2 regions of the Lysinibacillus sp. G4S2 genome follow, and region 2 is predicted to be linked to the other one. Evidence: a T-box and tRNA genes for the amino acid it is inferred to sense, from the RefSeq annotation. Region 2 holds a T-box; the other holds one or more tRNA genes.

Region 1 (14,928 bases), 1.1 Mb from region 2:
CATTTACTGGTAACTATTAATTATGCCCCTATGCAAATTTTATCCGGCTTGTAATGAGTTACACTTTCTAATCAGCACAGATTAATTTAGCATAGGGTATTTTGATTTTAGCCTGAGTACTTTGTTTTCGTTAGTGTTTCAAAACCGAAAATGAATACCCTTACCAAAAGAGAACGAAATCTCTACTGAATCAAAATAAAATTATAGTCAGTTATTGTTTAAGAATCAATATCTTCTGTTTTCTCAGTAGGCGTGTGATCCTCAGTAGGAGTGCTAGATTCCTCTGATGGAGGCGCCGGATTAGGATTAGGCTTAGGTTTAGTATCAGGTTTAGTATCTGGCTTAGTGTCAGGTGTTGGTGTAGGAGCAGGTGTTGTAGTCGTTGTTGTAGTCGTTGTTGTTTTTTCCTGCTCTACCTGCGAAATATCTGCTTTCACTTTAATTTTCGGATCAGATACTTTTGTCACACCTTTTGGTAATTTCACATCAAATTCATAAGTTTTTGATTCTGTAATTTTTGATAGATCCACCTCTATTGGTATTGCCGTTAAAGCATCTAAGATAGATTTTCTACCATACACTTTCACCATTGTAGGACTAAATGTTAATTTATTGACGGTAATACCATCCGCCGCTTTCCCTACTTCCTTAAGCACAACAGGCAACTCTCTACTGTATGCTCCAATATCTACTTGTACCTTCACCGTTTCTGGTTCAATCTTCACATCTAACTTATTTAAATCACGATCTAGTACTTTAACTGTCGCTTCCTGTGAGAACGGTTCTTTCAGGCCTTGCTCACCCGTTACAGTAGCTTTTACAGAGCTAATATTTTTAATAATACTTTTGGCACCTGTAACATACACCGTAGCTGGATTAGCAGTCATGCCCTTTAATATATAGCCTTCTTCAATTAAACGTTGATTCATCTCAGGGTCAACACGAAATTCCTGCGTGACCTTTTCCTCAATATTTACCTTTACAGTCGCTGGGTCTAATGTAACTTGCAACTTATCAGAAATATTCTCGTACTTCAGCTCTACGTTATGTTCACCAATTAGTAATTTACTTAAATCTGCGAATACGGAGAAATCCTTCGCTGTCTGTGCTTGTATAACAAGTGGCAACGGACCTTTTATCGTAACATCCACGGTCTTTGGTATGCCAGTAACAATGAGGTTCTGATCATCATAAAAAACATCTACTGGTACATCGCGAATTACCGCTGTTTGCTCATTTATTATTGTTTTATTTGAAGAAGACGATTCAGTACGTACGGAGAAAAATAGCAAAATAGCTAGAAATAATGCGATGATTCTTAACACCCGAGGGCTATCCATCATTTTATCCATTCTTTTTCCCCCTCCAAGTCAACTTAGAGGATGCATTTGATTCTTGCACTGCTCCGAACCACATTTTACGTAACAGTTCTTCGAATTCCTCTAGAGAAAGATTTCGATGTAGATTACCATTCAGTGAAATACTAATGGCGCCAGTTTCCTCTGATACGACAATAGTAATAGCATCTGTCACTTCACTTAAGCCAAGTGCGGCACGGTGGCGTGTCCCAAGCTCTTTGGAGATAAACGGGCTTTCAGAAAGCGGTAAATAACAAGCTGCTGCCGCTACTTTATCTTTCTGCATAATAACCGCTCCATCATGAAGTGGTGTATTAGGTATAAAGATGTTGATCAGTAACTCAGATGAGATATCAGCATCTAGACTTATACCTGTTTCGATATATTCATTTAGACCAGTTTCTTTCTCAATAGAAATTAACGCCCCAATACGACGTTTGGCCATATAACTAACAGATTTCTTCATGGCCTCAATAAGTCTCGTTTGCTCTTCCTCCTCTTGACTAGTTGAACGTTGGAATAGCTTTCCTCGACCAATTTGTTCAAGACCACGTCTTATCTCAGGTTGGAATATGATAATAATCGCCAAGAAACCGAACTCGATAACTTGCTTTAGCATCCAACCTAATGTTTGTAACCCTAAATAATCAGTAGCGATACGCGCAATAATAATTACGAAAATTCCTTTTAATAATTGGACAGCCTTCGTACCTTTAATGAGGGTTAAAATTTTGTAAACAACGTACCAAACAAGCAGTACATCTATGAAGTTAATAACAATATTCACGGGTGTTAAATCAGCGAATTGTTCGATAATTTGCATGTGGCATCCCCCACTTTTCATTGCGAATCCATACACATTTAAGTATAGCACATTCTTAACAAATGTAACTTTTTTCAAATAAAAAGTCTACTCAAAAGAGTAGACCTTTCAGCCTCTCACGTGCACTATCTTTTAGGACGTATAGAGTGTTATTTAGTTGCTTGTTTCTCATCGAATGTCATGGCATCCTTTACTGAATTTTTGATCGTATACCAGAGCCATTCGAATGCTTCGTCAATTTCCTCTATTTTACCTGAAACAACTGCTGAAGATGCCATATATTGTCCGTTAATAACTGTGACATTGCCATCCACTTCACCTTCAACAATTAAATCACCATTTTTAACAACAATGTCGCCTTTGACAACTTCCCCCTCCGGCACAATAACCGTCTGTCCTTCAACAACTAGGTTTGGTTGTTTAGTCACGGAGAAATGCTGGTCATCCATGAAAGTACCAAGTAAAGTTGCACTCATGAATAAACAAAAAACTGCTGCTGCCACAAAGAACGGATGCCGGCGAATCCATTTTTGCATGCCTACACGACTTTTGGGTTTCGGTAAACGAGCCATCACGGCTGCTTCAAAATGCGGAGGTGCTGTAATATGGGAAGCACTCTTCACAAAGGCGATTGTTTCACTCAATTCCTGCATCAATTGTTTACAATCACTGCATGTGTGCAAATGTTGTTTTAACTCTTGCTCATGCTCACGACTAATGTCACCATCTAAATAATCATGCATATAGTCTATTATATGCTCTGGACAAGTATTCATGACGCTTCCCCTCCTACAGATTGTTTAATTGCTTACGTAATGCTTCACGTCCGCGGTGAATTCTCGTTTTCACCGTTCCAAGAGGCATATCTAAAATCTCACTAATTTCCTGCAAAGATAATTCTTCAATATATTTCAATACTATAACCGAACGATATTTATCCGGCAAACATCCAATCTCATATTGAATTCGATCTTGTAGCTCCATTTGCTCTACCTGTTCCTCTGGTAGCTGGTCATCTGCTGCGATTTGCGAATACATATCAAGCCCCTCTGTACCAGCTACTTCCGCATCTAAATAGTAATCCGGCTTTTTCTTCCGAATACGGTCTATGCAGAGGTTTGTCGCTATGCGATAAAGCCACGTCGAAAATTTTCTTTTCTGATCAAAAGTATGCAAGTTCATATAGGCACGAACAAACGCTTCCTGTGCAATATCCTCAGATTCTTGCTTGTTCGATAACATCCTATAGCATACTTGGTACAGTTTGTGCTGATAGAGACTCACAATATCGGCAAATGCGTTTTGATCGCCTTTAAGCACTTGTTTTATTTTCTTGTTTACTAACGCATCCATTGTGTTGATTTCTCCACCTTTACAACTGTCTTATACTATACGACCCATTTATAAGAAAAGTTTCATTTTATTATTAATTATATCAAAAAATTTTTATACATTGTGGCAATAGGCAAATTTTTGTTAAATTTCTTTAAACTAGTGTTTCACCAAATAAAGAACCCATTAATGCAACGGCAACATCTGCTGTTCTATTCTTTTCATCTAAAATTGGATTAACCTCAACAAATTCTGCAGATGTTAGCATACCTGACTCCTGAATCATTTCCATCGCTAAATGACTTTCTCGATACGTAATACCACCAGGTACAGGTGTCCCCACCCCTGGAGTATACAGTGGATCTAACCCATCTAGATCGAGTGATAAATGCAGACCATCTACATTGCGCTCTCTTAAATAGGAAAGAGCATCTTCCATTACACGCGTCATACCAAGACGATCTACCTCGTGCATTGAGTACACCTTGATTCCTTGCTGACGAATCAATTCACGCTCACCTGGATCTACAGAACGTGCCCCAATAATAATGACGTTTTCAGGTTTAATTTTCGGTGCATAATTACGAATTTGCACTAAGCGTTCATGACCTAGTCCAATGCTAACAGCTAACGGCATCCCATGTATATTACCAGACGGTGTCGTTTCAGGTGTATTTAAGTCAGCATGCGCATCAAACCAAATAACGCCTAAGTTTTTGTAATGCTCCCCAAGCCCTGCAAGCGTTCCAATAGCAATACTATGATCACCACCAAATACAAGTGGAAACTTCTTCTGTTCCACCGCTTTATTTACATTATTTGCTAATAATGTACTTACATCAATTACTTCCTCTAAATTCAGTAGTTGTTTATCGACAATAGTGCCCTCTTGTTTCTGACTAACACGTATATCCCCTTGATCATGTACTTCATGACCAATTGCTCCCAAGCGTTCTACTACACCTGCATAGCGGATAGCACTTGGCCCCATATCGACTCCTCTACGTGTTTGTCCATAATCAGTTGGCACACCAATAATAGAAATATTTAGTTTATTCATTTTTTCATACCCCCTTTAAGTTGTAAGACTATTGTAAAGCCTATATCCACCTTGGCTCAACCTAACAACTTTCTGCATATTTATACAATTTAAATGGTATGAAGGTATATGAAGCTGCGGAACGCGAGTCCCCTGGTCGCATTCCGAGCAAAGCGGAGCGGAATGTGCAGTCAAGCACATATTTCGGTGAAGAGCCAGAAAAAAGACATAAAAAAATCTCCTGCTGTTTTCAGCAAGAGATTAGTATCTGTAGTTAATGTAACACTTTTGAATATGTATTATTTTATAAAAAAGTGAGCCATGAAGGACTCGAACCTTCGACCCTCTGATTAAAAGTCAGATGCTCTACCAACTGAGCTAATGGCTCATAAAAGAAAAATGGCTGGGGTACTAGGATTCGAACCTAGGCATGACGGAATCAAAATCCGTTGCCTTACCGCTTGGCTATACCCCAATCATTTATAAAAACTGGTGGAGGGGGACGGATTCGAACCGCCGAACCCTAAGGAGCGGATTTACAGTCCGCCGCGTTTAGCCACTTCGCTACCCCTCCGAAATAACACATTATGGTGGAGGATGACGGGCTCGAACCGCCGACCCTCTGCTTGTAAGGCAGATGCTCTCCCAGCTGAGCTAATCCTCCATAGAAACAGGTGTGTATTTCTTAACAGTTTATATTCTTTTTAAGCCTTTGCATTACTACAAAGTTTTTAAAATGGTGACCCCTACGGGATTCGAACCCGTGTTACCGCCGTGAAAGGGCGGTGTCTTAACCACTTGACCAAGGGGCCATCTATTAACGTCTCAAACAAGACAAGATTTATTGTAACACTATTTGCTTATTATTGCAACACTTTTTTGTAACTTTTTATATGTATAACTTCAACTTAAAAATGGGCAAAAAAATGGCTCCGAAGGCAGGACTCGAACCTGCGACAACCTGATTAACAGTCAGGTGCTACTACCAACTGAGCTACTTCGGAACAATAGTATTCAATTTGGTTTTTAAAACCTCTCAAGTACATTTATTATTATAGCAACCATTATAAATTATGCAATACTTTTCATGAAATTTTTTATATTTTTTGTCGAAGTTTTCCTATACATTAACTAATACGATAATAGTTCTCTATTTAATCTAATATTTCTGTCTTATGTACAAAATATTCTTGCTGTATATTATTGTAATTGTTAAAATAGAAATAGTTTTATGAATTTTCTATTAGATTTATTTGGGGGAGGAATGTTCACATGGTAACAAATGATTTAATTGCACCAGAATTTTATAATATTACAGAGGAATTGGAGAAATTTTCTCAAGATAGTAATCGTCAAGCAATACGATGGCTAAATACTCAACAAGAGCGCCGAACAATTTCCTATGTTGAGCTTGTACAAAAAATGAATCAATACGCGCATGCCTTTACGAAGAAGGGGCTTCAAAAAGGAGATCGCGTATTAGTTATTATTCCACGTCTGCCTGAGGCTTACTTTGTCTTCCTTGGCTGTCTAAAGGCTGGTATTGTTCCTATTTCATGTTCAGAAATGTTACGTGCAAGTGATTTAGAATATCGTATGGAGCACTCTTCTGCAAGAGCCGTAATTGCCTATGAAGCGTTCACTAGTGAAGTTGATCGTATTACTTCTTCAGTAGAGGCTTTAAATAATAAATTGATCATTGGTACTGCTACAGGCGATTGGACATCTTTAGATGAATTGGCTAGTACACAGCCAGATACATTTACAGCAGCTGCCACAAAACGAGATGATATGGCATTTCTTTCTTATACATCTGGCACGACTGGCAAACCAAAAGGAGCTGTTCATTCGCACGGTTGGGGATATGCACATATTAGAACAGCCGCTTCTAAATGGCTTTGTGTACGCGAAGGTGATTTAGTATGGGCTACAGCAGCTCCAGGGTGGCAAAAATGGATTTGGAGCCCATTCTTATCTACTATTATGTTGGGTGCAACTGCATTTGTCTATCACGGAGGATTCGATGCAAAAACATACCTTCAATTGATTCAAGATGAGAAGGTCAATGTATTATGCTGTACGCCAACTGAATATCGAATTATGGCGAAGATTGATAATTTAAAAGACTATAATCTATCATCTCTACGTAGTGCCGTTTCTGCTGGTGAACCATTAAATCGACCTGTCATCGAAACATTTAAGAACAACTTTGGTCTTAAAGTGCGCGATGGCTATGGCCAAACGGAAAATACTTTATTAATCGGCACACTTGAAAATATCGAATTACGTCCGGGATCAATGGGTGTTCCTACCCCAGGCAATATTGTGCGTATTATAGATCATGAAAGTAACGAGGTACCGATTGGAGAAGTCGGAGATATTGCTGTACACAAAACATCTCCTGCTCTATTTAAAGAGTACTACCGCGAACCTGAACGTACACAAGCTGCCTTCCGTGGCGATTGGTATATTACTGGTGACCAAGCAAAATGTGATGAAGACGGTTACTTCTGGTTTGAAGGTCGAGGAGATGACATTATTATTTCATCAGGCTATACAATTGGTCCATTTGAGGTAGAGGATGCTTTAAATAAACATGAAGCTGTACAAGAATGTGCTGTTGTTGCAGCACCAGATGAAATTAGAGGAAATATAGTTAAAGCCTTCGTCATCTTGCGAGAAAGCTTCAGAGATCGAGATGAAGACGAGTTAACAAAAGAGCTACAGGAGCACGTTAAAGCATTAACAGCACCTTATAAATATCCTCGTAGTATCGTCTTTATCGATGAACTACCAAAAACAACGTCTGGCAAGATTCGTCGTATAGACCTACGAGCAGCAACTGTATAAAATATAATAAAAAAAGACATTTCATCGATCATTACTCGGTTGAAATGTCTTTTATATATATTACTATTTACACTTTGCTATTCTTTAAAATAAGTTCCCCTATTGCTTTCGTTAAAAACATTTGTTGCAGTCGCTTAGCTTTCGCACAGAAAAGATTTGCTGAATGAAGACAAAAAAAAGCCACTACTGAGTTTATCAGCAGCGACTTTTTGCGCCTAGCGATGTCCTACTCTCACAGGGGGAAGCCCCCAACTACCATCGGCGCTAAAGAGCTTAACTTCCGTGTTCGGTATGGGAACGGGTGTGACCTCTTTGCCATCATCACTAGACTATTTTCGGCTTTCAATATACGTCGTATTTCTTCGTCAGCTTCTGTCGTTCAGTCAGTCACGTACTTGAGTACGCTCCTTCCCTCTCTCCATCTCTTCCTCGAACTACTCGTATCTTGAAACCCTTGATGAAAGAAGAATTATTCTTTCAAAACTGGATAAACGGTGCATTGAATGTTTCAAACATTGTGGTTAAGTCCTCGATCGATTAGTATTCGTCAGCTCCATGTGTCACCACACTTCCACCTCGAACCTATCTACCTCATCGTCTTTGAGGGATCTTACTTACTTGCGTAATGGGAAATCTCATCTTGAGGGGGGCTTCATGCTTAGATGCTTTCAGCACTTATCCCGTCCACACATAGCTACCCAGCGATGCCTTTGGCAAGACAACTGGTACACCAGCGGTGTGTCCATCCCGGTCCTCTCGTACTAAGGACAGCTCCTCTCAAATTTCCTACGCCCACGACGGATAGGGACCGAACTGTCTCACGACGTTCTGAACCCAGCTCGCGTACCGCTTTAATGGGCGAACAGCCCAACCCTTGGGACCGACTACAGCCCCAGGATGCGATGAGCCGACATCGAGGTGCCAAACCTCCCCGTCGATGTGGACTCTTGGGGGAGATAAGCCTGTTATCCCCGGGGTAGCTTTTATCCGTTGAGCGATGGCCCTTCCATGCGGAACCACCGGATCACTAAGCCCGTCTTTCGACCCTGCTCGACTTGTAGGTCTCGCAGTCAAGCTCCCTTGTGCCTTTACACTCTACGAATGATTTCCAACCATTCTGAGGGAACCTTTGGGCGCCTCCGTTACCTTTTAGGAGGCGACCGCCCCAGTCAAACTGTCCGCCTGACACTGTCTCCTACCCCGCTAAGGGGCATGGGTTAGAATTTCAATACAACCAGGGTAGTATCCCACCGACGCCTCCTTCGAAGCTGGCGCTCCGAGATCTCTGGCTCCTACCTATCCTGTACAAGTTGTACCAAAATTCAATATCAGGCTACAGTAAAGCTCCACGGGGTCTTTCCGTCCTGTCGCGGGTAACCTGCATCTTCACAGGTACTATAATTTCACCGAGTCTCTCGTTGAGACAGTGCCCAGATCGTTACGCCTTTCGTGCGGGTCGGAACTTACCCGACAAGGAATTTCGCTACCTTAGGACCGTTATAGTTACGGCCGCCGTTTACTGGGGCTTCAATTCGCAGCTTCGCTTGCGCTAACCACTCCTCTTAACCTTCCAGCACCGGGCAGGCGTCAGCCCCTATACGTCACCTTACGGTTTTGCAGAGACCTGTGTTTTTGCTAAACAGTCGCCTGGGCCTATTCACTGCGGCTCTCATGCGCTTGCACGCTCAAGAGCACCCCTTCTCCCGAAGTTACGGGGTCATTTTGCCGAGTTCCTTAACGAGAGTTCTCTCGCACACCTTAGGATTCTCTCCTCGACTACCTGTGTCGGTTTGCGGTACGGGCACCTCTCACCTCGATAGAGGCTTTTCTTGGCAGTGTGAAATCAGGAACTTCGTCCATACGGACTCGCCATCACAGCTCAACGTTACAGTGTGCGGATTTGCCTACACACACGCCTTACTGCTTGGACGCGCACAACCAACGGCGCGCTTACCCTATCCTACTGCGTCCCCCCATTTCTCAAACGGTGAGGAGGTGGTACAGGAATATCAACCTGTTGTCCATCGCCTACGCCTATCGGCCTCGGCTTAGGTCCCGACTAACCCTGAGCGGACGAGCCTTCCTCAGGAAACCTTAGTCATACGGTGGACGGGATTCTCACCCGTCTTTCGCTACTCATACCGGCATTCTCACTTCTAAGCGCTCCACCAGTCCTTCCGATCTGACTTCAACGCACTTAGAACGCTCTCCTACCACTGACATCATAGATGTCAATCCACAGCTTCGGTGAATCGTTTAGCCCCGATACATTTTCGGCGCAGCGTCACTCGACCAGTGAGCTATTACGCACTCTTTAAATGATGGCTGCTTCTAAGCCAACATCCTGGTTGTCTGTGCAACGCCACATCCTTTTCCACTTAACGATTACTTTGGGACCTTAGCTGGTGGTCTGGGCTGTTTCCCTTTTGACTACGGATCTTATCACTCGCAGTCTGACTCCCGTGTATAAATATCTGGCATTCGGAGTTTGTCTGAATTCGGTAAACCGGGATGGCCCCCTAGTCCAAACAGTGCTCTACCTCCAGTATTCTCATCACGAGGCTAGCCCTAAAGCTATTTCGGAGAGAACCAGCTATCTCCAAGTTCGATTGGAATTTCTCCGCTACCCACACCTCATCCCCGCACTTTTCAACGTGCGTGGGTTCGGGCCTCCAGTAAGTGTTACCTCACCTTCACCCTGGACATGGGTAGATCACCTGGTTTCGGGTCTACGACCACGTACTAATTCGCCCTATTCAGACTCGCTTTCGCTGCGGCTCCGCCTTCTAAAGCTTAACCTCGCACGTAATCGTAACTCGCCGGTTCATTCTACAAAAGGCACGCTATCACCCATTAACGGGCTCTAACTACTTGTAGGCACACGGTTTCAGGATCTCTTTCACTCCCCTTCCGGGGTGCTTTTCACCTTTCCCTCACGGTACTGGTTCACTATCGGTCACTAGGTAGTATTTAGCCTTGGGAGATGGTCCTCCCGGATTCCGACGGAATTTCACGTGTTCCGCCGTACTCAGGATCCACTCAGGAGAGAACGAACTTTCGACTACAGGGCTTTTACCTGCTCTGGCGGACCTTTCCAAGTCGCTTCATCTAACTCGCTCTTTTGTAACTCCGTATAGAGTGTCCTACAACCCCAAGAGGCAAGCCTCTTGGTTTGGGCTCTTCCCGTTTCGCTCGCCGCTACTCAGGGAATCGATTTTTCTTTCTCTTCCTCCAGGTACTTAGATGTTTCAGTTCCCTGGGTCTGCCTTCAAGACGCTATGAATTCACGTCAAGATACTACGCGATTAAACGTAGTGGGTTCCCCCATTCGGAAATCTCCGGATCAAAGCTCACTTACAGCTCCCCGAAGCATATCGGTGTTAGTGCCGTCCTTCTTCGGCTCCTAGTGCCAAGGCATTCGCCGTGCGCCCTTAATAACTTAACCAAGTTATTAAGCCTATAAAAAAACTTAAAAAATTAATGTGTTTGTTACAATTTCAATGTCGTTTTATCCAGTTTTCAAAGAACAAGTTTTGAAGTGTTTCATTCGTAAGAATGAACCTTCAAAACTGAACGCAAAACGTAATCTTACAAACCCTAGGTTTGTATTCCGAAAATATCCTTAGAAAGGAGGTGATCCAGCCGCACCTTCCGATACGGCTACCTTGTTACGACTTCACCCCAATCATCTATCCCACCTTCGGCGGCTGGCTCCAAAAGGTTACCCCACCGACTTCGGGTGTTACAAACTCTCGTGGTGTGACGGGCGGTGTGTACAAGGCCCGGGAACGTATTCACCGCGGCATGCTGATCCGCGATTACTAGCGATTCCGGCTTCATGTAGGCGAGTTGCAGCCTACAATCCGAACTGAGAACGACTTTATCGGATTAGCTCCCTCTCGCGAGTTGGCAACCGTTTGTATCGTCCATTGTAGCACGTGTGTAGCCCAGGTCATAAGGGGCATGATGATTTGACGTCATCCCCACCTTCCTCCGGTTTGTCACCGGCAGTCACCTTAGAGTGCCCAACTAAATGATGGCAACTAAGATCAAGGGTTGCGCTCGTTGCGGGACTTAACCCAACATCTCACGACACGAGCTGACGACAACCATGCACCACCTGTCACCGTTGTCCCCGAAGGGAAAACCATATCTCTACAGTGGTCAACGGGATGTCAAGACCTGGTAAGGTTCTTCGCGTTGCTTCGAATTAAACCACATGCTCCACCGCTTGTGCGGGCCCCCGTCAATTCCTTTGAGTTTCAGTCTTGCGACCGTACTCCCCAGGCGGAGTGCTTAATGCGTTAGCTGCAGCACTAAGGGGCGGAAACCCCCTAACACTTAGCACTCATCGTTTACGGCGTGGACTACCAGGGTATCTAATCCTGTTTGCTCCCCACGCTTTCGCGCCTCAGCGTCAGTTACAGACCAGAAAGTCGCCTTCGCCACTGGTGTTCCTCCAAATCTCTACGCATTTCACCGCTACACTTGGAATTCCACTTTCCTCTTCTGCACTCAAGTCCCCCAGTTTCCAATGACCCTCCACGGTTGAGCCGTGGGCTTTCACATCAGACTTAAAGGACCGCCTGCGCGCGCTTTACGCCCAATAATTCCGGACAACGCTTGCCACCTACGTATTACCGCGGCTGCTGGCACGTAGTTAGCCGTGGCTTTCTAATAAGGTACCGTCAAGGTACAGCCAGTTACTACTGTACTTGTTCTTCCCTTACAACAGAGTTTTACGATCCGAAAACCTTCTTCACTCACGCGGCGTTGCTCCATCAGGCTTTCGCCCATTGTGGAAGATTCCCTACTGCTGCCTCCCGTAGGAGTCTGGGCCGTGTCTCAGTCCCAGTGTGGCCGATCACCCTCTCAGGTCGGCTACGCATCGTCGCCTTGGTGAGCCGTTACCTCACCAACTAGCTAATGCGCCGCGGGCCCATCTTATAGCGACAGCCGAAACCGTCTTTCAGTATTTCACCATGAAGTAAAATAAATTATTCGGTATTAGCCCCGGTTTCCCGGAGTTATCCCAAACTATAAGGTAGGTTGCCCACGTGTTACTCACCCGTCCGCCGCTAACGTCAAAGGAGCAAGCTCCTTCTCTGTTCGCTCGACTTGCATGTATTAGGCACGCCGCCAGCGTTCGTCCTGAGCCAGGATCAAACTCTCCATAAAAAGAAATTTGATTAGCTCAAATTGTTTTGCTGGCATCATGTTTGATGTCCAAAATTTTGTTTCATTCACCAACTCAAGGTTAGTTACTAAAAACTTTATTGATTACGTTTTGCTTGTTCAGTTTTCAAGGTTCATTTTTTCATTTATTGCGTCACCTCTTGGCGACTTATACATAATAACATCGATTATTCATGAAAGTCAACACTTTATCATAAGTTTTTTTAAGAACTTTATTTTTGCATTGCTGAAAGAAGTTAAAAATATAGAAACGAGGTTGTTAGGATGTTTCGTAAAACGTTGATTTCACTGTTTTTCATCGTAATACTGTTTGTCTTTATAAAGCCGATAAATTCTACTATGATTTCTGTATTTAACATCGCTGATGCTCCAGCAGTTGTAACAAAAGGATATTATGGTACATCACTTATTGTCGAAATTTCTTTTTCTGATGAAACTCTGTTGGACTGGCTTAAAACTGTAAAAGAACCTTATCCGCTTCTATTGTTAGATGCCGCTTGGATTGAACGATCACCCGAACACATAAAAATTATTCAAGAGAGAAAACTACCTACAGGATTATTAGGACCTGAGGATTCAGTGGATAAACCGATTGGTCTTGCTGTCGTTCAAAAAGATATTACTATTTACAAAAAATACTTAAAAGAAACTCCGCTCTGGTTTGCAACTCAAAACCACCAATATTCTCAGGATTTACAAAAAAACTTATTTCAACAACAGATAAATATACTTTCTCCCTCTCTAATCTGGAATGGGGAAAAGTCACCTAAGTTACAAAAGGGAGATTTTGTTTTTATTCCTTTACACCAAAATAATCAAATTTCGTTTAAAGAGCTTAATACATTTCTACAACAAAATAAATTTATGTCGGTTGAAGAAAATATATTCGGCTATAAAGTTCAAACTAAAAAATCACCATAATAAAGGCTCATCACCATAACGTGTGGTTGATTTCCGTTCCGACTGGGTGCTTTGTTGTTGTTGCTGTCGCTTCGCTTTCGCACAGACAAAAACCGTGTTGCTGTCGCTTCGCTTTCGCACAGACAAAAACCGTGTTGCTGTCGCTTCGCTTTCGCACAGACAAAAACCGTGTTGCTGTCGCTTCGCTTTCGCACAGAGCAAAGCTTCCTAGGGACGTCCGATGAGCCGCTTCACTCGCGCTGCCCTCTCGAGGGTCTCATCTGTAACGCTAATCCCCAAGGAGTCAACTAGCCGGAACGCAGATCAACCTATATACATTACATACGTTTTAACAAATGTCATCCACAACTTTTGGTGATAGACCATAATAAAGAAGTTGCCTCCAACGATTTGTAGAGGCAACTTCTTCTTAAATTTATTATGCATTTTTAGCTTGTTCAAGCCGCGCTTTGCGGCGTGCTTCTAATTTTTGACGATCCTCATCGGATTTTGCATTATATTTTGGTAATATTAATAATTGATAAGCATTTACAGCGAGTAGTGGAAATAGTAATAATGCAACATACTCGTTAATATTTTCATCGCGACCCATTAACGCAATTGTCCATTCCAATGTTGTAACGACAATCATAAAAAATAAAGCTGAAATGAAAACATGTTTTTTCCCTGTTAATTTTACTTTTTGCATGGCTGTTGCTACAGCTCCGAATATTAATACAATTAACAAGCCAATATAAAATACCCAGCTTTGTCCATCCTTTATACCAGGTACAAAACGGAAGAATATAATATCAAAAATAGTAATAGCAATTAGCACCAGTTGAACCCAATTCCATAATGTAAGTGTTCTAAAAATATTAACTCCTACTTGATGGAGCGTTAAATAAGCAAAAAAGCCTGCCTGTGCAATAACACTCATTGTGAATCCTAAGAAGACCATCCATAAAAGTCCTGCCAAGAATTCACCCCATTGACCATTTGCTACATATGGTTGGAAGAAGTCCCATCGAATAAATAAACTGCAAATTCCGTTGACCGCGCCACCAACGAGCATTGCAAAGAAGAAAAACTTTGCCCAATTTCGTATCGTCACAACTAAATGTCCCCCAATTTCTCAATGTATATCTGTACTCATTTTAACAATGCATCGTTAAAAAAGCTATTTCTCATCTTAATCAATACATAAAGTCATCATAAATGTGAACAATAATTGAAAGAGTCTATCTATAGAAAGGACTGATTATTAATGCGAAAATTCACCTTATTTCTAATTCTAATACTTTTTCTTTCTGCCTGTTCACAAGAAAAAACCTCTACCATGTCCTATGATGAAATAAAAAAAATAATGATTGACTCTTTACAAACCGAGGAAGGTAAAAAGGCATTGCGACAGCTTTTAGAGGACCCTA
Region 2 (14,928 bases):
CGTGAAAGTTGATAGCCGTACAAATCGTGCCACAATTGTAGGCGTCATCGATAATTTGGTCAAAGGCGCTGCAGGGCAAGCCATTCAAAATATGAACGTTCAATTTGATTTACCGCAAACGACAGGACTGGATGTCGTACCGTTCTTTATTTAATGTTCTTTATTCAAACATCGATTGAAAATGATGAATCTAGGTTAGGAACTTCACGTTAAGGAGGAATCGATTTATGACATTACTAGCATCAACAAATATTATGAAAAAATTATCAAGTAAAAATATTGTTTCACCAAAGGGCTTTAAAGCTGCGGGTTTACATTGTGGATTAAAACATAAGAAAAAAGATTTAGCTGTGTTATTCAGTGAAGTACCAGCAAGTGTTGCAGGTGTATTTACAACGAACGCTGTGCAGGCAGCACCTTTAAAAGTAACGAAAGAGGTTGTGTACACAACGAAGAAAATGCAGGCGATGATTGTTAATTCCGGAAATGCTAATGCTTGTACAGGAAAGCAAGGTGTGAAGGATGCGCTAACAATGCAGTCCCTTATGGCAGAAAAGCTCGGCATCGATGCGAATCTGGTAGGGGTTTGCTCAACAGGTGTCATCGGTGAAATTATGAATATGGAGCCAGTGGCAAATGGGATAAATCAGTTAGAGCCAATGGATAATTTAGAAAATGCTATTGATTTTGCACAAGCGATTATGACAACAGATACGGTTATGAAAAACACAAGTTATAGCACGATTGTTAATGGTAAAGAGGTTATTATCGCAGGGGTTGCAAAAGGTTCGGGTATGATTGAACCAAATATGGCAACGATGCTAGGTTTTATAACGACAGATGCAAATATTGAATCAGATGTCTTACAGTTAGCATTATCTGATATTACAAATATGACTTTTAATGCAATTACGGTTGATGGCGATACATCTACAAATGACACAGTAGTTATAATGGCAAACGGCTTAGCAGGTAATGAAGCTTTAACTCCTGCCCATCCAGATTGGCAAAACTTCTACTATACATTGAAAACAGTAGCACAAGATTTAGCAAAAATGATTGCCAAAGATGGTGAGGGGGCAACAAAGCTAATTGAGGTTGAAGTTGTAGGGGCAATTTCGGATGAAGAGGCACGTAAAATTGCTAAAACCGTAGTAGGTTCTCCACTTGTGAAAACGGCAGTATTTGGCTGTGATGCGAACTGGGGCCGTATTATTGCTGCAGTAGGCTACAGTGGTGCAACAGTTGATCCGGATAAAATTACGATCCAAATTGGTGGCGCAACAATGGTCGAAAAAGGTGAGCCGGTTCCATTCTCAGAAGATGAATTAATTCAAATTTTAAAAATGAATGAAGTGAAAATCTATGTGTCACTTGGTATGGGTGAGGGCAAGGGGCATGCTTGGGGATGTGATCTAACTTATGACTACGTTCAAATCAATGCATCATACCGCTCGTAAACGTATGGTCATTAAGCTTGGTGGTAGTACACTAGAAGGCTTAAACGAGTCGTTTTTTATGAATTTCAAAAAACTCCAAGGGAGCGGTGTAGAGCTTATTATTACCCATGGTGGTGGCCCAGCCATTAACCGTGAACTTGCGGCGCGCGGGGTAGAATCACATGCATTAAATGGTATTCGTGTAACGAGCGAAGCTGCAGTTGCTATAGTTCAGTCAACGTTAATAGGAAAGGTCAATCCAGCCCTTGTTCATGAATTAACAACAGCTGGTATCGCAGCTATTGGTTTAAACGGCTTTGATGGTCAGTTAATCGTAGCAGATTATCTAGACAAAGATGTATACGGTTTTGTTGGTGAAGTAAAAGCTGTCAACACATCTTTGTTAGAAGCATTAATTAGTGCGGGTATTGTACCAGTTATTGCTTGTGTTGGTGCAGATGAATATGGTCAGGCGTTAAACATTAATGGAGATACGGTAGCGAGTGAAATAGCACTAGCTTTAGATGCAGATAGTCTACTGCTTGTAACGGATGTAAGTGGTATTCGAATTAATGATGAGTATCAATCAGAAGCGACGTCTTCCTTAATTGATCAATGGATTGAGGAAGGCCATATTTATGGTGGAATGATACCTAAAGTTCAAGGAGCTCTTGAATGCTTAAGTGCAGGTATTCCATCGGTGCAAATTGTAGGAGATTCCTTAGAAGGTACGACGATTTTAGCCTCAACCAGTATAAGTCATTCTTCATAATAGTGAAGATGGAGCGTTCTAATAATTTACTGGTAGCAGTATTATTTAGAGAAGATGTTTGAAGATTTTTGCCTATGCAAACTATTAGTAGGGGTTGATAAAATGAGTGCTTTATTTGGAAACTATGGCAAACGCCGTGCCCAAATTGTCAAAGGGCAAGGAACTGTAGTAGAAGATTCTGCTGGGAAAAAATATTTAGATTTTACAAGTGGAATCGCTGTAGTGAGTCTTGGTCATGCACATCCTGCGATTGTGAAGGCTATTCATGATCAAAGTGAAAAACTTTGGCATATTTCCAATCTATTTGATATACCTGGTCAGGAGAAAGTTGCGCAAAAATTAATAGCAAATACACATTTTTCTAAGGCATTTTTCTGTAATAGCGGTGCGGAAGCGAACGAAGCGGCTATCAAGCTAGCGCGTAAGCATACGGGGAAAAATCATATGATTACATTTGAAAAATCTTTCCATGGGCGAACTTTTGGAGCGATGTCCGCAACAGGTCAGGACAAGATACATAATGGCTTCGGTCCACTTGTTGAAAAATTTACGATTCTCCCATTTAATGATGTGGTAGCTCTTGAAGAGACCATTGATGATTCTGTCGCAGCTATTATGTTGGAAATGATTCAAGGTGAGGGCGGTGTTAACAGTGTATCACCAGAATTCGCAGCGGCAATAGCTAAAGCCTGTGAAGACAAAGGAATTTTACTGATTATTGATGAGGTTCAAACCGGTATTGGACGAACAGGAACAAGATATGCTTATGAGCAAACTGTATTAAAACCAAATATTGTGACATTGGCGAAGGGGCTAGGTGGTGGTTTCCCTGTCGGTGCAATGCTTGGAACAGCTGAGCTATATGAAACATTTGGTCCTGGTACACATGGGACAACATTTGGTGGGAATCCGTTAGCGATGAGTGTCGCAGAAACCGTACTTGATCATATCTTTGAACCTGCCTTTTTACAAAATGTACATGAGCTATCTACGTATTTTGTTAAGCAGTTGAAAGAGAGTCTACCGTCTACGTATTCGGTGCAGGGTCAGGGTTTACTTCTTGGCATTGGTTGTGGCGATATTGAGGTAGCTCCGTATATAGCTACTGCAGAGGAAAAGGGTTTATTATTAGTAGGTGCAGGCCCGAATGTTATACGTCTATTACCTCCGTTGACCGTGTCAAAAGAAGAAATCGATGAAGCAATTGCGATTTTAAAAACGATATTGCTATAGTATCCGGACAATTAAATACGATAAAAAATGAATCTGCTAGACTTCTTTTAAAGAAATCTAGCAGATTGTTTTAATGCTTAATTTATCATCATGACGTGGGGTTGATTTCCGTTCCGGCTGGGCGCTTTGTAGCTGACGCTTCGCTTTCGCGCAGAGCAGAGCTTCCTTGGGGCGTCCGATGAGCCGCTTCACTCGCGATGCTCGCTCCAGGGTCTCATCTGTGACGCTAATCCCCAAGGAGTCGCCCAGCCAGAACGAAGATCAACTTATATACTTAGAATACGTTTTAAAAAAATGTCATCTGCAACTTTTGGGTAGTTTAGTAAAATCTTATCCCGCATAAAGGGGCAGTAATTTATCTGTACCGAAAGCAAAGCGTCAGGTACAAGGCTCTCACCTCGAATTTAGGCTAAAGCAAAGAATGATGTAGGGAGAGTAACTGCCCGTAAAAGCCCGATTGGTGAAGACTAATAATCAGAGGGGGGGAAGAAACCCCCCTCTGATTAGAGTTTCACTTTATTGCAGCTCTTTTACTAATGTTTTTACTAGAGCAGGGAGCCAATCATGAAGCTGGCTAAATGTAAAGCCTGCTGCTTCGGCCTTTGTAGTTGACATATACCAATCTGCTGGGATCCCGTATGGTGACAGCGACTTTTCGTCGCCGCCTACAAGTGAAATTTTTGCATACTTTCCGCTTGCTTCTTCAATAAGCCCCATCAAATCTTTTAACGAAATTGCATCTGTTGCTGTTGCATTATAAGGTCCTTCAATTGGTGTAATGCCAGCAAAATATAAAAATGCAGCTGCTTCGTCATCCGTAATAAAGCTCATTTTCGCTTCAATATTTGGGAATGAAATAGGCTGTTCCTGTAAAATTCGTTCAACGTGAAAATGTAAACGGCGTGTATAGTCGTTCACACCCATAACAATTGGGAAACGTACTGCGACAACAGGGAACGTAGCCTCTTTGAAAATTACTGCCTCCGCTTGTCGTTTTCCTTCACCATATGAAAAATCTTCACGGTTGCCCATTTGAACTTTATAATCATAGGGGTTAAAATCTTCTTCTGTTTTGACAGTGCCGTCTATTTCGCAGGTTGATAGAGTAGAGGTGAAAACCAGCTTTTTCGTTTTACCTTCTAAAATTTCACAGATTTGATGAGCCTCGTTTGGAGAATAGCAAATATTATCATAGACAATATCCCACGTTGTACTTGATAGTGCCTGTGACAACGCAACTGCATCATCTCGATTAACAACTAGTTGCTTCACCTTTGTGCCAAAAGGATTTCCACTTTGACCACGTGTTAAAATAGTTACACTATGTCCATTTTGAAGACAGAGTTCAACAAGCTTTTTACCAAAAAATCGAGTGCCTCCTAAAATTAAAATGTTCATATTTTTCCCACCCCTTCAAATTAGTAGTCTCCTCTTCATAATGACAAAAAAACAGGCATACTACAATTTAAAAGTAATTGTAGTATGCCCATTTATTATTGGGTTGGTGGCGGAGGAGGTTGAGTTGTATTTCCGTTGTTTCCTCCGTTAGAGCCATTCCCGTTATTTCCGGAGCCACTGCCGTTATTGGAGCCGTTTCCGTTATTCCCGGAGCCGCTGCCGTTATTGGAGCCGTTTCCGTTGTTCCCGGAGCCACTGCCGTTATTGGAGCCATTTCCGTTGTTTCCGGAGCCACTGCCGTTATTGGAGCCGCTTCCGTTGTTTCCGGAGCCACTGCCGTTATTGGAGCCATTTCCGTTGTTCCCGGAACCATTGCCGGTATTTGAGCCATCTCCATTATTACCACCAGAACCATCGCCATTTTCTGACCCGTTACCATTATTGTCCGAATCATTTTCGTCAGTAGGTGGAGTTGTTGGTGGAAGCTTTTCTTCCTTGTCTTTTTGTTCAGGTTCTTTTTTACTTCCGCTTCCACCAGTAGAAACGACATTGGATTGCGGTGAAGTTAAACCTGTAATGTCTACAGCGACAACAGCATAGGCTTGCCCGCCTGCAACCCTCATACTTTGTGATGATTCAGGTACTGATCCTACAAGTGTTCTACCACCGTTTGTTACGTTATAGATCCGATAACCGACTACATCATTTGAAGAGCCTGACCAAGATAATGTATTGCCATTAATCGAAGCACTTACTGCTCCAGGAGAATTACGGTCTGCTGGGAAATTAACAGCTGATACTGATGAATTCGATAATGACGAATTTTTTGGTAATAGGCTTGCCGGATTACCGCCAAGTGGACCTAGCATTCGTTTAATAAATGCCTGATTAATACCTGCACCGCCTGCTTTTACAAATTCTCGTGGTGTACTAGGAAGTGCATTGTATGTTTTACCCTTAATCGTAACTACACTAGAAGAAGCTAAGCTATCATCTGGCCGCGAAGGTAAAAATACTTTCGCATTAAACAAGTCAGAGCGCACGAGACCAGCATTCGCACATGCTGCAGAAGGCGCTAAACCAGAAATACCGCAGAATGATGCAGTCACAACGTTTTTAGGTGCCTTAAAGCTAGTATTAGGGTCAATTAATTTCGGATCTACATCATACACAGAATTCATCAATGTTCCCCATAGCTTGTTAATACGCACACTAGGTTGCTGATACGTATTGTTAAATGCATACAGTGATTGATTTTGATCATAACCCATCCATACTCCAAGAGAGACATTCGGGTTATAGCCGACTAACCAAACATCTTTATAGTTTTGTGATGTACCAGTTTTAGCAGCGAAGTCAGAAGAGAATTTTAGTGTATTTTTTGCAACTGTACCCGTTCCTTGTGTTAACACATCTCGCATCATATCTGTAACGATATAAGAAGTTTCAGGACTAAATACTTGTTCAGGTTTAACTTCGTGTTTATAAATAATATTTCCATCTTGGTCTTCAATTCTATCAATCATATAAGCGTCGATGAATTGTCCACCGTTTGCAAAGGTTGCGTAGGCATTGGTGTTCTCTTCAACAGTAATACCTTCTTGAACTCCCCCAATCCCAGCTGAAAGGTTTGTAAAATCATCTGGCTGTAAGGTTGTGATCCCCATTTTTACTAAATAATCAGCAGGACGTTTGTTAAGAATATCGTAATATAGACGTAAAGCTGATAAGTTTTGTGAACTCGCTAATGCCTCACGTGCAGGGATAAGCCCTCGTTCATCGCTAGCAATATAGTTGCTCGGACTCCAACCACCAATAGAGAATTTTACGTCAACTAATGGGCTACCTGCACCGATTACACCGTACTCTATTGCAGGTGCATATACGAGTAAAGGCTTCATTGTTGAGCCATTTGAGCGTTTTGCCTGTGTAGCATAGTTATAACTTTTTAATTCAAAATCACGACCACCGACAAAGCTTAAAATACGTCCAGTATTATTTTCAATTAAAATACTTCCGACCTGTACAGGCATCTGAACTTCAACTTCTTCACCTGTTGTAGGGTCCTTTTCTTTAGCTGTATACGTATGACCGTAATATTTAAAGTTTTCCGCTGCTTTTTGCATCGCATCGTACATATCCTTATCGATTGTCGAATAAATACGATAGCCTTTCGAACGGACATCGCGATCTGCTAGGATCATATACTTATCTTTTAATTTTTTTTCATTCTTTAAGCGTTCTGGATCAATACCATCTTCTTTTGCTAATTTTTCAGCAATAATTTCTTTCGCGCGACTTTCAAGCTCATAAGTTAGCCATGGGTAGCTATCCTCAGCGTGTATCTCTGGTGCACGGAAGTCAGCAGTGATGTCATAAGCGAGCGCTTCGTTATACTGAGCTTCGTTAATATAACCTGCGTCTTTCATACGATAAAGAACAGTTTTCATGCGATCAATGCCAGGTTGAAGAGCTTCTTCACTTTTAAGTACGCCTGTATTTGTAAAAGGTGTGTAAGTAAAAGGTGCTTGAGGAATACCAGCTATGTACGCCGCTTGTGGAAGCGTTAAATCCTTCGCTTTTACGCCGAAAATACCTTCAGCAGCTGTTTCAACTCCAGCGATATTTCGACCTGAAGAGTTACGACCATATGGAATAATGTTTAAATAGGCCTCTAAAATTTCTTCTTTTGTCATAAAGTGCTCTAAACGCATAGCAAGTAAAATCTCTTTTGCTTTCCGTTCATAGGATACTTCATTTGTTAATACTTGGTTTTTAATAAGCTGCTGTGTTAGCGTAGAACCCCCTGTTTGAGTAGAAGAGTTTGTTACGTCTTGAAGAAGCCCGCGAATAACGGCCTTCGGAACTATTCCGTTATGTTCACGGAAATACTCATCCTCTGTCGCTAATACTGCATTAACTACATCTGGTGAGACATTATTTAGTGATGTTTCACGACGTTCTAAATCTGTACGTAATTTTCCGATATAAATATCGTCGGCAAAATAAATCTCACTAGTTGAATCGTAGTTAAAAATTTGAGTTCGTAATTCATCTTTAGAGCGCAACGGCTCTTCTTTTACGAGTGAAGCGAAATAGCCAGCACCAACTGAACCGACAAATACAGTGCCTACCAATGCAAAGATTAAAAATAGTAAAAATAAATTCCAGATAACACTTCCGGAAATGCGTAATTTCTTCATCCATTTTCGTACTAATAATTCTTCGATCTTTGCATTGATTTTCTCAATCCAATCTTTCAATGTATCGACCTCCTAAAATCTTGTTTATTATAGCACATATTGTTTTGGCTCGAACATAGTTATTGACAATGAAAAAGAATCGTATAAAATAATGCTTATAGTTTTCTAGTGAAGAAGAGCTTGCAGTAGTGTCTATATTCCCTGTTTAGAGAGCCGGCGGTTGGTGAAAGCTGGTCATAATGTAGAGACGAATTACGTGCTTGGAGCTTAGACGTGCGCGCCTGCGATAAAGGCGGTTGAATGAAGAGGAAGATGGATGACATCTTCAAGCCGGGTGGTACCGCGTTAGTGATTAACGTCCCTGCATGCAATGTTTTTGCGTGTGGGGACTTTTTTGTTTCTCCCTACACGAAATTATTAAACACATAGGAGGAATAAAAATGACGAACGAATTATTACAAGACTTAGAATGGCGCGGATTGTTATATCAACAAACAGATGCTGAAGGTATGACCAAATTATTAGATGAACAATCTGTCTCTTTATACTGTGGTGTTGATCCAACTGCGGATTCCATGCATATTGGGCATATTGTGCCACTTTTAACACTACGTCGATTCCAAAAAGCGGGTCACCGTCCAATTTTGTTAGTTGGTGGTGCGACTGGTATGATTGGAGATCCGTCAGGTCGCTCTGAAGAACGCCAATTACAAACAGTTGAGCAAATTGATAAAAACGTTCAAGGTATCCGTAGCCAATTAGAGCGTATTTTTGACTTTGCAGAAGATGGTAATGGTGCTCAGTTAGTTAATAACCGTGACTGGATTGGTAATATAAATACGATTGAGTTTTTACGTGATTATGGGAAATTAATTAACGTGAACTACATGTTAGCAAAAGATACAATTGCATCACGCCTAGATACAGGGATTTCATTTACTGAGTTTGCGTACACGTTAATTCAAGGTATTGATTATAATCACTTATACAACCATTACAACTGTCGCATTCAAGTAGGTGGCTCTGATCAGTGGGGGAATATTACAACTGGTTTAGAAGTTATTCGCAAAACACATGAGGAAGAGACAAAAGCCTTTGGTATAACAATTCCTTTAGTAACGAAAGCAGATGGTACAAAATTTGGTAAAACAGCTGGTGGTGCTGTATGGTTAGATGGCAAGAAAACTTCCCCATACGAGTTCTATCAATTCTGGATTAATGCTGCGGATGCTGACGTTGTAAAATACTTAAAAATCTTCACATTCCTTTCTCGTGAAGAAATTGAAGCTTTAGCAGTATCTGTAGAAGAGGAACCACATTTACGTAAGGCACAAAAAGCGCTAGCTGAAGAAATGACTCGCTTAATTCATGGTCAAGAAGCATTAGACCAAGCAATTCGTATTACAGCTGCTTTATTCTCTGGTGACTTAAAAGCACTTTCTGCTGATGAAATGAAGGATGCGTTTAAAGATGTTCCTTCTATTGAAATGGCGAAAGAAGATAAAAATATTGTGGACCTATTAGTGGAAGCTGGTATTTCACCTTCAAAACGTCAAGCTCGTGAAGATGTAACGAATGGTGCGATTAGCGTTAACGGTGAAAAGGTCACTGAATTAGAATATGTCATCGACGGTAAAGATCGTTTAGAAGATGCATTCAGCATTGTTCGTCGCGGTAAGAAAAAATACCATATGGTGAAGTTTGTTTAATTCAGACTTATACAACAATACGACATCCCCTCAATATTTGAGGGGATGTCTCTTTTGGATGAAAATAAAATGGTTAAGGAAATCTCTAGCCGCTATGCTAGAAGATACAAGATAAGTAAAATGGTTGATCTTCGTTACGGTAGGGTGACTCCTTGGGGATCAGCGTCACAGTTGAGACCCTGCAGCGAAGCGGATGTTTTTGCGAAAGCGAAGCGACAGCAACAAATGTTTTATCTGTGCGAAAGCGAAGCGACAGCAACAAATGTTTTGTCTGTGCGAAAGCGAAGCGACAGCAACAAATGTTTTGTCTGTGCGAAAGCGAAGCGACAGCAACAAATGTTTTGTCTGTGCGAAAGCGAAGCGACAGCAACAAATGTTTTATCTGTGCGAAAGCGAAGCGACAGCAACAACAACAAAGCGCCCGCCGGAACGGAAATCAACCCCTCTCTTTGCAGAAGAGCCATACTTTTATTTTAGCAATCTAAAAAACTTGGAAGCTTTATGTGCTTATATTCTTTGGGGTGAAGCATATTCGCAAGCTTCAATGCACCCTCTATTAGGCGTGGTGATGGGCGACAATAAAGCCATTCCTCCATTACGTGAAGCCGTTTCATTTTAACGGCTTGTAGCTCCTGCGCATGTGAACGTTTTAATAGATTGGCTGGTTGAATACGCTCAAACGCAACTCCTACCCAAGCCATCATAATATAGTCGGGATCGCGCCTCACTACATCTGCCCAATCAGTTTGCACGCTAGCTAATTCCACATCTTGAAACAGATTTTGCCCACCAGCAATAGCACTAATTTCAGTTAACCAATTAATTTTACCTGGTGTGAAAATAGGGTTTGGCCACCACTCCCAATAGAGGGTAGGTTTTTTAGAAATCGTTTGTGCAACTGAGTGAAGACGTTCGATACATTGTAAATATTCCTCAGAAATTTTTTTAGCACGGTCTTCAACTCCGCAGGCTTTACCTAATGTATGGAGATCTTGAGCGATTTCCTCTAATGAATTGGCATTAAAAACAATGTGAGGAATATTTCTAGCTTGTAACGCTTCAATATTTTTCTCCATCCCAGGGACACTTAAGGATGCAAGTACAAGATCAGGCTGTAATGCCTCTAATGCATCCATATCAATTGATAAATCGGGGCCAAGCTGAGGCAAGTCTTTTACGGCTAAGGGCCAATCCGAAAAATCATCGACACCAACAAGCTGATCAGTCAGCCCTAAATAAGCAACAAGCTCGGTATTACTAGGGCAAATTGAGATTAAACGCATATTCATATCTCCAATTCTTTTTAAGAAAAGTATAGCGAGTGTTGGGGACACATTCAATGACTGAATTTGTCACTCAACAATAAAAAAGGCATGCCTCCGAGAGACATGCCTTTTGATTACCTTTTAAGAAAGTGCGACAGCTTCAAGTGATTCTTCTTTTTTCGCTACAGGGCCCATCGCATTCGTAATAATTTGTTTAATGTCCTCTAAAGTTGCTTTACGTGGGTTTGTTGCAGCACATACATCTAACATTGCATTTTTCGCTAAGATTTCAATATCCTCATCCTTCGCACCTAATTCGCGGAAGCCACTTGGAATGTTTAGGTCGTTAGACAGATTTTCAATTGCTGTAATTGCTTTTTCAGCAGCATCACGTTTACTTAATCCTTCAACGTTTTCGCCTAGTAATTCAGCAATTTTAGCAAAACGCTCTGTGCGTGCAGTTAAGTTGAAGCGGGAAACATGTGGCAATAAAATAGCATTACATACGCCATGTGGTAGATTATAGAATCCACCTAATTGATGAGCAATAGCATGTACGTAACCAAGTGATGCATTATTAAACGCCATGCCTGCTAAAAATTGAGCGTATACCATTTGCTCACGTGCTTCTAAATCTGCGCCGTTAGCATAGGCACGTGGTAAATATTCAGGAACTTGCTGAAGTACCTTTTCTGCACATGCATCAGTAATCGGTGTTGCGTTTGTTGACACAAATGATTCGATTGCATGTGTTAATGCATCCAAACCAGTTGCCGCAGTTAGAGCAGGAGGTAAGCCAATCATTAACTCTGGGTCATTAATCGATAATAGTGGAGTAACGTGTTTATCAACGATGGCCATCTTCACTTTACGCGCTGTATCCGTGATAATTGTGAAGCGAGTCATTTCACTTGCCGTACCAGCAGTTGTGTTGATAGCGATTAATGGCACCAATGGGTTTTGTGATTTATCAACGCCTTCATAATCATGAATGCGTCCACCATTCGAAGCAATAAGTCCGATACCTTTTGCTGCATCGTGTGCGCTACCTCCTCCAAGAGATACGATAGAATCACAGTTTTCAGCATGATACACTGTAACTCCATCTTCAATGTTTTGATCTGTTGGATTCGGTTCCGCTTTCGGGAAAATTGCTACTTCAATTCCAGCAGCTGTAATGATGTTAGCAATTTGTTCAGAGAGACCTAATTTGTGTAAGCCCTCATCTGTTACGATTAATGTCTTTTTCACTTCTAAATCATTTAAATGTTTACCAACTTCTTGAATTGCTCCAGGTCCAAATAAGTTTTTTTTCGGCATGACAAATTGCTTTAGAACGTCTGACATATTTCCAACCCCTTTAACAAAATTGTTATTGCTTGAATGATGGCGAACCACCTTTCGAAATTCATGTTATTCTATTCCTTGTAAAAGTTCAACTCGTATTTTTATTAAAATTGTTAATTTTGTTCATGTTATTATTTTACAAAAAAGTTAACGGAATTTCTGGGTTGATGGAAGCTTGAATTGTCTAGAGATATTTATTTGAAAGCGTTTTAAAATTGTTTTCTTATGAAAGTAAAATATATTTTTTGGAAGTTGGTTCTATTTTTAAGAAGGATTGAATAGTAAATAACTGATATTTTGTTTTTATTATAAAAGTAGTGGTTATGTTGTTTTTAAATTGCGTAATTACTATTTTAAAGTACAAAAAACCGCTGCAAATTATCGGAATATTTAATTAATTTTAACTCTTCACCAAAACGTGTGGTTGATTTCCGTTCCGACTGGGCGCTTTCCTGGGGGCGTCCGATGAGCTAGCTTGGGTCAACAGATCTTTTATGTGCGAAAGCGTAGTGTTGACGTAGCGACAGAACTTTGCAAATATGTCTTGGGCTATATGACTGGGATTTAACGGACTAAATATTAAATTAATAAAGTAAAAGGTAGCGTTTTTTTTTGAGCGTGGTTTTTGTCATTCTTTATATTTACATTAGTGACATATGATTCCAATTGAAATATGATAAGTATGAAAGGGGTCGCTAATATGGAGAATAATAATCAAATCGATGGTAATGTTATCCATGCAACTGGACAAAATAAAGAAGTGAAAGACATTGATGTCTTTTATGAGTTGTTAAGAAGGTTGGATATAACAAGAAGAGCTAGAATAAAAGCATCTACTAGATTACGAGAGAAGCATGAATTTTACGAAAAGACATCATATTGTTACTCCATAGTTATTTTAGTGTTGTCAATATGGTTTATTGATAGTTCGGGTGATATAACAAAAGTGTTATTAATCGCTTCATTATCATTAACATTCTACACAATGTTTTTAGGGATAAAAAATTATAAAGAGAGAGCAAGTAATTTCGAAAATAACTACCAGCAATTAAATGAATTACTGAATAAAATGCAAAGACTAGAGGCTGATAAACACAAAATTACTCAGAATGTATTAAAAGAACTTCATCGAGAATACGAAAAATTAATTATCGATAAAGAAAATCATTTACCTATTGACTTTATGATGTGTAATTCTGAAAACGAAACTAGATTCAAAAATGAAATAAAAAGATACAAAAGAATCGATACAGCGAAAAAAGAAAGTATATTAATTTTTCCGTTTATATTATTAGCCATATTTTTATTCACTGAGTATCTCAAATGAGATGCTTTTTTCTGTAAAAAAAACTTTTCATCATTGAGTTGGGAGTTCGGAAACTCATGAAAGTTTTATATGCCATTAAGTCTGGTGGATGTATCAAATGGGCTTTGCGAGTAGAACTATGAATTGTAGAGGTCGATAATTTCTACAAAGATAGAAATCTAAAGAACTGACAGTCTCTAGTACATTAAGAGTCGTATTTGTAGGAGCCTATAGTAAGGCGGTCGAGTGTCCTATAATTAAGTTTTCTAAAATAAAGCGAGGGGAAGAATAATGAAAAAATTATTTGTTATGTTACTAGCAGCATTTGTATTTGCAGTAGTAAATCCAACAAAATCAGAAGCAAAAGTGATGTATGATGGAGCAGAAGTTGTAAAAGGGCAAACAGGAAAAATGACCTTTAAAAAAGATATCAAGGTGTACAAGAGAAATCCAGATGGTACATTTGATTCGTTAGTGGTTAAGCGAAATAACTTTTTTAGAACGTATGATATTGAGAAATATGATGGTAAAACATTCTATCAAATGGGGCAATATCGGGTACAAGCAACGGATTTGGTAGTTTTCAAAGAAGTACCAATAGAAATTCGTTCATCTTTCTATAATAACCCAACTTATATTTATATTAATCGTGATGGTATTGCTAATAATTACGGACATTACTTCAGAGAACAAGATTACTGGAGTATTTCTTACTGGAATACAAATAATGGACAACAACTTAATTATTGCTCTGGCGATAATGATGGTACTTACGATCCGTGTATTTATTATCTTGGTACAGACCTTAAGATCTCTGAGACAATATCGAGAGAAAGCAATGTGCGTTATGAGATAACTAAAGATGCCGAAGGGAAAACCTATCCATTAAAAGAATCAAAAACTGAAAAAATTATTAAAAAGGGAAGTGTTGTTTATTCATGGGGTGATGAAATTAATGGTTATCTGCTTGTGCACAATGGCTTAGAAGGAGATGACAGACAATATATTTGGCTTCCGGTAGATTTATTAAAGCCAGTTAGAGATAAGTGATAGATTAGAAATTATATAAAGCCCTCTTATTCATGTATATACAATTGTCGATAAAAAGCAAAAACCCTAGAGAACCTTGATATAAAAGGATGATAATAGACCAGTTGCAGTAAAGTTTGATAAATGGTTTTCTAAATGGGAACCTAATGCAAGTTATGAATATGATTATCACTGGACACCTGGACTTGGATATATCTACGCTTCCA

What was found. A T-box is a leader RNA that pairs with one kind of tRNA and senses whether it is charged. The one in region 2 lies ahead of tyrS (tyrosine--tRNA ligase), so its partner is inferred to be a tRNA-Tyr.
Region 1: it encodes a tRNA-Tyr, which carries the amino acid that the T-box ahead of tyrS (tyrosine--tRNA ligase) is inferred to sense. The anticodon was not compared.

The regions. Positions count from the first base shown of each region.
Region 1 is NZ_JAUCFJ010000002.1:5,265,993-5,280,920, forward strand. Features, by position in the region: gene QUF91_RS26815 (CdaR family protein) at 219-1,352, opposite strand; gene cdaA (diadenylate cyclase CdaA) at 1,345-2,181, opposite strand; gene QUF91_RS26825 (anti-sigma factor family protein) at 2,331-2,957, opposite strand; gene sigW (RNA polymerase sigma factor SigW) at 2,971-3,534, opposite strand; gene rocF (arginase) at 3,668-4,573, opposite strand; tRNA gene QUF91_RS26840 (tRNA-Lys) at 4,868-4,940, opposite strand; tRNA gene QUF91_RS26845 (tRNA-Gln) at 4,953-5,027, opposite strand; tRNA gene QUF91_RS26850 (tRNA-Tyr) at 5,043-5,126, opposite strand; tRNA gene QUF91_RS26855 (tRNA-Val) at 5,141-5,216, opposite strand; tRNA gene QUF91_RS26860 (tRNA-Glu) at 5,290-5,364, opposite strand; tRNA gene QUF91_RS26865 (tRNA-Asn) at 5,480-5,556, opposite strand; gene mbcS (acyl-CoA synthetase MbcS) at 5,825-7,402, shown strand; rRNA gene rrf (5S ribosomal RNA) at 7,616-7,731, opposite strand; rRNA gene QUF91_RS26880 (23S ribosomal RNA) at 7,920-10,847, opposite strand; rRNA gene QUF91_RS26885 (16S ribosomal RNA) at 11,029-12,580, opposite strand; gene QUF91_RS26890 (hypothetical protein) at 12,863-13,519, shown strand; gene QUF91_RS26895 (hypothetical protein) at 13,511-13,720, opposite strand; gene QUF91_RS26900 (KinB-signaling pathway activation protein) at 13,938-14,612, opposite strand; gene gerD (spore germination lipoprotein GerD) at 14,766-14,928, shown strand, end outside.
Region 2 is NZ_JAUCFJ010000002.1:4,146,747-4,161,674, reverse strand. Features, by position in the region: gene argC (N-acetyl-gamma-glutamyl-phosphate reductase) at 1-154, shown strand, start outside; gene argJ (bifunctional glutamate N-acetyltransferase/amino-acid acetyltransferase ArgJ) at 228-1,460, shown strand; gene argB (acetylglutamate kinase) at 1,423-2,211, shown strand; gene QUF91_RS21090 (acetylornithine transaminase) at 2,314-3,444, shown strand; gene QUF91_RS21085 (hypothetical protein) at 3,502-3,681, opposite strand; gene QUF91_RS21080 (NAD-dependent epimerase/dehydratase family protein) at 3,961-4,842, opposite strand; gene QUF91_RS21075 (transglycosylase domain-containing protein) at 4,938-8,105, opposite strand; T-box leader at 8,208-8,411, shown strand; gene tyrS (tyrosine--tRNA ligase) at 8,486-9,754, shown strand; gene QUF91_RS21065 (hypothetical protein) at 9,809-10,231, shown strand; gene QUF91_RS21060 (cobalamin-binding protein) at 10,228-11,037, opposite strand; gene QUF91_RS21055 (iron-containing alcohol dehydrogenase) at 11,161-12,366, opposite strand; gene QUF91_RS21050 (SLATT domain-containing protein) at 13,067-13,693, shown strand; gene QUF91_RS21045 (hypothetical protein) at 13,964-14,722, shown strand.